Desulfovibrio desulfuricans: one gene and its partner. The protein of the gene in region 1 interacts with the protein of each later gene in a pairwise test. Links are inferred from orthologs where the notes say so. Each region holds a gene or a part of one and is shown on either strand. Other genes may lie near its edges.

Region 1 (3,327 bases):
AAAGCCCGTCAGAAAATAAAAAATCAGGGGCCAGCCGCTCAGGGATGCCAGCCAGCCGCCCAAGAGCGGCCCGGTAATGGGGGCAATGCCGTTGACCGCCATGAGCAGGCTCATGAAGTTGGTCAGCTCCGGCCCGCGAAACAGGTCGCAGGCCATGGCGCGGGCCAGCACAATGCCCCCTGCCCCGCCAAGCCCCTGCGCAAAACGCAGGGCAATAAAGCTGTTGCCCGTTTTGGCCGCTGCGCAACAGATGGAAGCCAGCGTAAAGAAGATCAGCGCCATGAACAGCGGCTTGCGCCGCCCGGTGGAATCTGAAATGGGCCCCACAAACAATTGACCGAGGGCCATGCCCAGCAGACAGGCCGTGATGGTCAACTGGGTTGTTGCCGTGGAGATATTAAGGTCTGCCGCCAGGGCGGGCAGGCTTGGCAGATAGGTATCGGTACACAGCGGGCCAAAGGCGGCCATCATGCCCAGCAAGAGCGCCAGAAACAGCCTGCGACGGCGGGGCAGCCTTGCGCCGGCACCCACAATATAATCATTTTCCGTAATGCGCATGTTTGTCCTTTTTCTTTTCTTTGCGCGATATTCGGGACGGACGCTGGCAAAGTCAAGGGCGGGGAACACCCCTGCGCGGCTCTGGTATGCGCTGCCGCCTTATGCTACCCTGCGCACATGATTGATTACGCTCAAGCCCTTAACGAAGCCCAGTACGAGGCAGCCACCTGCGGCGACGGCCCGGTTCTGGTTGTGGCAGGCGCAGGCAGCGGCAAAACCCGCACCATCGTCTACCGTCTGGCATGGCTGGCAGAGCACGGCGTCGAACCTGACGCCATGCTCCTGCTCACCTTTACCCGCAAGGCAGCGCAGGAAATGCTGCACCGCGCGGGGCTGTTGCTCAATCAGGGGCTTGCGGGCGTGCAGGGCGGCACCTTTCACGCCTTTGGCTTTGGGGCGCTCCGGCGCTGGAAGCCCGACTGGCTTGGCGACAGACCTTTTACAGTCATGGATTCCGCCGACATCAACGAGGCGGTCAAGCACTGCAAGGATCAGCTCAAGCTGGGCAAGGGCGACAGGTCGTTTCCCAAAACCCAGAGCATTGTGGGGCTGCTGAGCAAGGCCCGCAACAAGGAGCTGCCGCTGGACGAAGTGCTGCGACGCGAGGCCTTTCACCTGCTGCCCCACGCCGATGGCCTGGCCCGGCTGGGCGATGCCTACAATGCCTACCGCCGCGACAAGGGCCTGCTGGATTACGATGATCTGCTGTTCGAGCTTGAGGCCCTGCTGCGCGAAAATCCGCTGGCGGCCGCCTCGCTGCGGCAGAGGTTCAGCCATATTCTCGTTGACGAGTATCAGGATACAAACCTGGTTCAGGCCCGCATTGTGCGCCTGCTGGCAGGGCCCTTGGACGGCCCCCCAGGCAACGTCATGGCTGTGGGCGACGAAGCCCAGTCCATCTATGCTTTTCGCGGTGCCAATGTGCGCAACATATTGGACTTCCCCACGCTTTTTCCCGGCGCGCGCGTGGTGCGGCTGGAAGAAAACTACCGATCCACCAAGCCCGTGCTGGATGTGGCCAACAACCTGCTCTCCCACGCTGCGGAATCCTTCCGCAAAAACCTGTTCACGCGCAAGGAAGGCGGCGACCCCGTGCGCCTTGTGACGCCGCTCAGCGACATGAGTCAGGCCAAGCTGGTGGTGCGCCGGGTTGAGGAACTGCTGGCGACCCACCTGCCGCACGAAATCGCGGTGCTGTTCCGCGCGGGCTTCCATTCCTATAACCTGGAAATGGCCCTCAATCAGGCGGGCATTGCCTTTCGCAAATACGGGGGGCTGCGCTATACCGAGGCTGCCCACGTCAAGGATGTTATCGCCTACGCGCGCCTGCTGCTCAACCCGCTCGACCTGCCCGCCTTTGCCCGCGTGGCGGCCCAGCACAGCGGCATTGGCCCCAAGACGGTAGAAAAACTCTATGCCGTGGCCCGCAGCGGCGACCAGAAATCCACAGAAAAAGCCTTTGCCAAGTATCCGGGTTTTCTGGAAGACATGCGCTTTGTGGACGACCTGCGCGCCCGGCCCATGCCGCCATCGGGGACGCTGTCGTCCGTTCTTGAACATTACCGCCCCCGCCTCGAAGCCCTCTACCCGGAAGACTGGCCCCGCCGCCAGCAGGGGTTGGAAGAAATCATCCAGATGGCCTCCGGCTACAGCGAGCTGGATCTTTTTGTGGCAGATCTTGCCCTTGAAGCGCCGGAAGACGATGACGCCGACAGCAACGAGGGCAAGATCACCCTTTCCACCGTGCATTCGGCCAAGGGGCTGGAGTGGAACGCCGTTCTGATCATTGATCTGGTGGAAGACCGCTTTCCTTCGCGCCACGCACTGGCCCGGCCAGAAGATTTTGAAGAAGAGCGCCGCCTCATGTACGTGGCCTGCACCCGCGCGCGCCAGTGCCTTGACCTCTACGCCCCTGCCTCGCTCTACAACAGGGCGGAGCGCGGCAGTCAGCACGTGAGCCAGAGCCCCTTTGTGCGCGAGCTTGCACCCGGCATGGTTGAAGAATGGATTGAAGGGTTTGGCGGTGTGCTTTCGCGCCGCAGCGTGGGCGGCGTAGGTTTTGGGCGTAAAACCGCCATGCCTTCCGCTGGCGGGCCTAGCGGCGCGCAGGGCTTTTCTGGCGGGCTTTTGCCGCGTCCGCAGCGCTCGCCGAGCCACGATGCCTATGACGACTGCCAGCTTGCGCCAGACGATGCGGGCAGGCAGGCCACTCCTCTGACGAATCCTGCACCCGCTCCTGTGCCCACGCAGGGGAATTCAAGGCCACAAGCCGCAGGCGATGGCGAACTGTGTTACTGCCGTCACCGTATTTTCGGGCGCGGCAAGATCGTGCGTCATTTGCCGCCGGACAAGGTGCAGGTGAATTTCCCCGGCTTCGGCCTCAAGGTCATCCTGAGCGAATATCTGATTCTGGAGAGCTGATATGGTTCCGCCCCACGCATCCCCGGCTTCTCATGGCTCTCTTTCTGAAGACGGCATTCTGGCCTGTCTTGGCAGACATTTTCCGCAAACCGGGCCTTCCCTGCTGCTGGGCAGGGGCGATGACTGCGCCGTGCTGCGCGGCGGCAAGCCCCTTGCCGTGAGCAGCGATCTTTTTCTGGAAGACGTGCATTTTCGCCGCTCGTATTTTACCCCTGAAGAAACAGGCTACAAGGCGCTGGCTGTCAATGTGAGCGATCTTGCGGCCTGCGGGGCGCGGCCCGCGGCCTTTACCCTGTGCCTCGGCCTGCCCGGCTGGGTGGACGAACCGTGGCTGGACGCGTTTTTCTC
Region 2 (3,279 bases), on another replicon or contig:
ACGGCTCATGGGCGACAATACTGTCGCGGATGGCTTTGCGGCTGGGGCCGAGGTCATCGGGGTGGGTCATCAGTTCAATGGTGTTGTGGTGGTCAAGCACCATGTCTTCGGCTGGCACCCCCAGAAGCTCGTAGCTTCCGCGGCTTACAAACTCCAGTTCATACTGGAGATAATCACTTTCCGGCGCGTCGATATTGAGAACGCGGCAACGATAGGCCATGCCGGGCAGGTGATTGAGCAGGCGGCGATAGCTTTTTTCCACATTAATTGGGGGAACTGGGGGCGATGAAAGCATGTGGCGGCAACCTTGCAAAAAATGTCGTTTGTCGCGACACAAATGTCGCTTCCGGGCCGGGATACTAGCGGCATGTGCCATAAAACACAAGCGCTGATGGCGTTGTGAAGCCAAGGGCAATCTGATGGCACTATTAGTGCAATAGGCAGGCCAAATCGCGCGAGGGCAGGGTGCTCTTGCGTTTTTTCAGCCTGGAGGCTTTGAAATGTCACATGAACTCAGTGTTTCTCTCTGCCGCCGCGGCGGCAAGGTGGATCTGGATATGGAGAGCGGCGCGTTTGGCGTGCTCACCATAGACGGCGAAAAGATTCCGCCCGAAGAACGTTCCGGCACGGCCAAAAAGCTCCTGGCCGCCTCTGCCCTGTACTGCTATTGCGCCGCTTTGGACAAGGCTCTGGATACGCGCAACGCCAAGTACGACAAAATCGAGGCCAGGGCCACGCTGCATACAGGCACCGATGATCTGGGCCGGGGCAGGGTAACTGGCATTGATATCGATGTTACCGTGCATCTGGATGAAGAGTACGAATTTATTTTTGACCGGGTGGAAAAGATCATGCGTCAAGGCTGCCTGGTCACGGGTTCGCTGGAGGCCGCCTTCCCCGTGAAGTACAACCTCAGGCTCGCCGACGACGAGGATTAGGAGTCCGGCATGTCCGACCAGAAAAAAAGCATGATCGTTGTGGGCGGCGGCCCTGGCGGTTACACGGCGGCTTTTGCGGCCGCCAAGGCCGGAATGGCCGTAACCCTTGTGGAGTGCGCCGAACTTGGCGGCACCTGCCTCAACAATGGTTGCATTCCCACCAAGACCATCAAGTCGTCTGCGGAAGCCCTGGAGCTTGCCCAGCAGGCCGTGCAGTTCGGCGTCAAGATTGAAGGCGGCGTGAGCATTGACCCGCAGGCTGTCTACGAGCGCAAGGAGCGCGTTTGCGCCACCCTGCGTTCTGGCCTTGAAAAAACCTGCGCCGCCCTTGGCGTAACCCTGGTGCGCGGCAAGGGGCGTTTGCTTGGCGGCGGCGCGGTGGAGGTGACCGGCAACGGCGCAAGCTCCAGCCTGTCAGCGGATTACGTCATACTGGCAACGGGTTCGCATCCTGTGAACCTGCCGGGCCTGACAGCCGACCACAAGCGCATTCTCACCAGCGACGATGCCCTCAAGCTCACCCACGTGCCTGCCTCCATCATCATTGTGGGCGGCGGCGTCATTGGCTGCGAGCTGGCCTGCATTTATCGGGCGTTCGGTTCCACGGTCACAGTGGTTGAAGGGCAGGACAGGATATTGCCCCTGCCTTCGGTGGATGCAGACATCAGCACTCTACTCCAGCGCGAAATGAAAAAGCGCCGTATTGCGTGCGAACTCGGGCAAACGCTCACCCACGTGCGCGTGGATGAAAACGGCGTCAGCGGCATGCTTGCGCCGTCGCCCTTTGTGAGCGGCTCGCCAGCGAGGCCCGAACGCCCCATCAGCGCCGAGATGGTGCTTGTTTCTGTGGGCCGCGCCTCCATGACCGCCGGGCTGGGCCTCAAGGAAGCCGGTGTTGCCACAGACGAACGCGGCTGGATACGCGCTGATGAATACATGCGCACATCCCTGCCCGGCGTGTACGCCATTGGCGATGCCCTTGGCCCCGCGCGCGTCATGCTGGCCCATGTGGCTGCCGCCGAGGCTCTTTGCGCCGTTAACGACTGCCTGACCGGCGGCAAGGGCGCTCCCATGGATTACCGCTTTGTGCCTTCGGCCATCTTCACCTCGCCAGAAATTGGCTGCGTGGGCATGAGCGAGCAGCAGGCGCGCGATGCAGGCTATGAGGTCAAGACCTCGATTGTGCAGGTGCGCGAACTCGGCAAGGCTCAGGCCATGGGCGCACTGCCCGGCTTCTGCAAGCTGGTGGCGGATGCCAGCGACGGCACCCTGCTTGGCGCGCACATGGCTGGCGCGCACGCCACCGACCTTATTGCCGAAACAACTCTGGCTTTGCGCATGGGCGCTTCCATCAACGACATAGCCACCACCATTCACGCCCATCCCACGCTGGCAGAAGCCATTGGCGACGCTGCCCTGCGTATGGAAGAGGAGTAGTATCATGAAAGATCTTGACCAATTGGCTTTGCCCGAAAATCTGCGCTATACCGACGAACATGTGTGGCTGTGCGTGGAAGGCGAAACCGCCACCGTAGGCATCAGCGACTTTGCTCAGGACCAGCTTGGCGAAATCGCCTTTGTTGACCTGCCTGCCGTGGGTACAACCTACAAAAACGGTCAGGAATTCGGCACCGTTGAATCGCTGAAGTCCGTCAACGCCCTGTTCATGCCTGTTGCCGGGTCTGTGCTTGAAGTGAATGAAACTCTGGAAAGCACGCCCACCCTCGTCAATGCCAAACCTTACAACGAAGGCTGGATGCTGCGCATCCGCATGGACGACCCCGCCGAGGCCGCAACGCTGGCCGACAGCGCCGCCTATCTCAACCTTTTGCGCAAGGGCTAGGGGCAAGCGGTGAAAGGCCCTTCCGGCAACGGCCCGAAAAGCGACAGGGGCGCGTGCAGCACCTCTGCGCGGGATGCGGCATATGTACGCAAAGGGCTTTTTCTCGCTGCGCTGACCGGGGTAATTTTCAGTCTTGATGGCCCTATTCTGAAGCAGGGGCTGGTAAAAGAGCCGTTCAGCATACCTGAATTCTGGCTGTTGGCCCCCCTGTTCGCCGCGGGCTGTCACGACATCAGCGCGGCCTGTCTTTCTCTTGTTCTTAATGTGGCCCAGAGCAAGGGGCGGGAGGTGTTCCGCACCTTTTGCAGCAAGCCCGGCAGATACTGCGTCATGGGCGCTTTTATGGGTGCTCCCCTCGGTATGGGCGGCTATCTGATGGGCATCTCGCTGGCAGGGCCAGCCTATGCCTTGCCCATTTCCACCCTGTATCCGGCCATCGCGGCGGTGCTGGCGCGCTTTTTTCTGAAAGAGCGCATTTCCGCAAGGGCCATGTGCGGC

What was found.
Region 2: the proteins of NE637_RS05615 (region 1) and lpdA interact in binary tests that used the Escherichia coli proteins (3 or more experiments, as listed by UniProt). The link is inferred for Desulfovibrio desulfuricans from one-to-one orthologs.

The regions. Positions count from the first base shown.
Region 1 is NZ_JANFYZ010000003.1:301,220-304,546, forward strand. The notes cover bases 315-3,327. They hold NE637_RS05615 (ATP-dependent helicase), read left to right. Parts: upstream 315-675; coding sequence 676-2,979; downstream 2,980-3,327. Other genes in these bases: NE637_RS05610 (multidrug effflux MFS transporter), read right to left, coding at 315-558; thiL (thiamine-phosphate kinase), read left to right, coding at 2,981-3,327. Also shown: more of NE637_RS05610, read right to left, coding at 1-314. UniProt on the Escherichia coli protein: A helicase with DNA-dependent ATPase activity. Unwinds DNA duplexes with 3'-5' polarity. Translocates on single-stranded DNA with 3'-5' polarity. Initiates unwinding more efficiently from a nicked substrate than double-stranded DNA.
Region 2 is NZ_JANFYZ010000002.1:298,439-301,717, forward strand. Bases 197-3,161 are described here. They hold lpdA (dihydrolipoyl dehydrogenase), read left to right. Parts: upstream 197-947; coding sequence 948-2,375; downstream 2,376-3,161. Other genes in these bases: NE637_RS04060 (sigma-54 interaction domain-containing protein), read right to left, coding at 197-295; NE637_RS04065 (OsmC family protein), read left to right, coding at 501-938; gcvH (glycine cleavage system protein GcvH), read left to right, coding at 2,380-2,781; NE637_RS15860 (DMT family transporter), read left to right, coding at 2,791-3,161. Also shown: more of NE637_RS04060, read right to left, coding at 1-196; more of NE637_RS15860, read left to right, coding at 3,162-3,279. UniProt on the Escherichia coli protein: Lipoamide dehydrogenase is a component of the glycine cleavage system as well as of the alpha-ketoacid dehydrogenase complexes.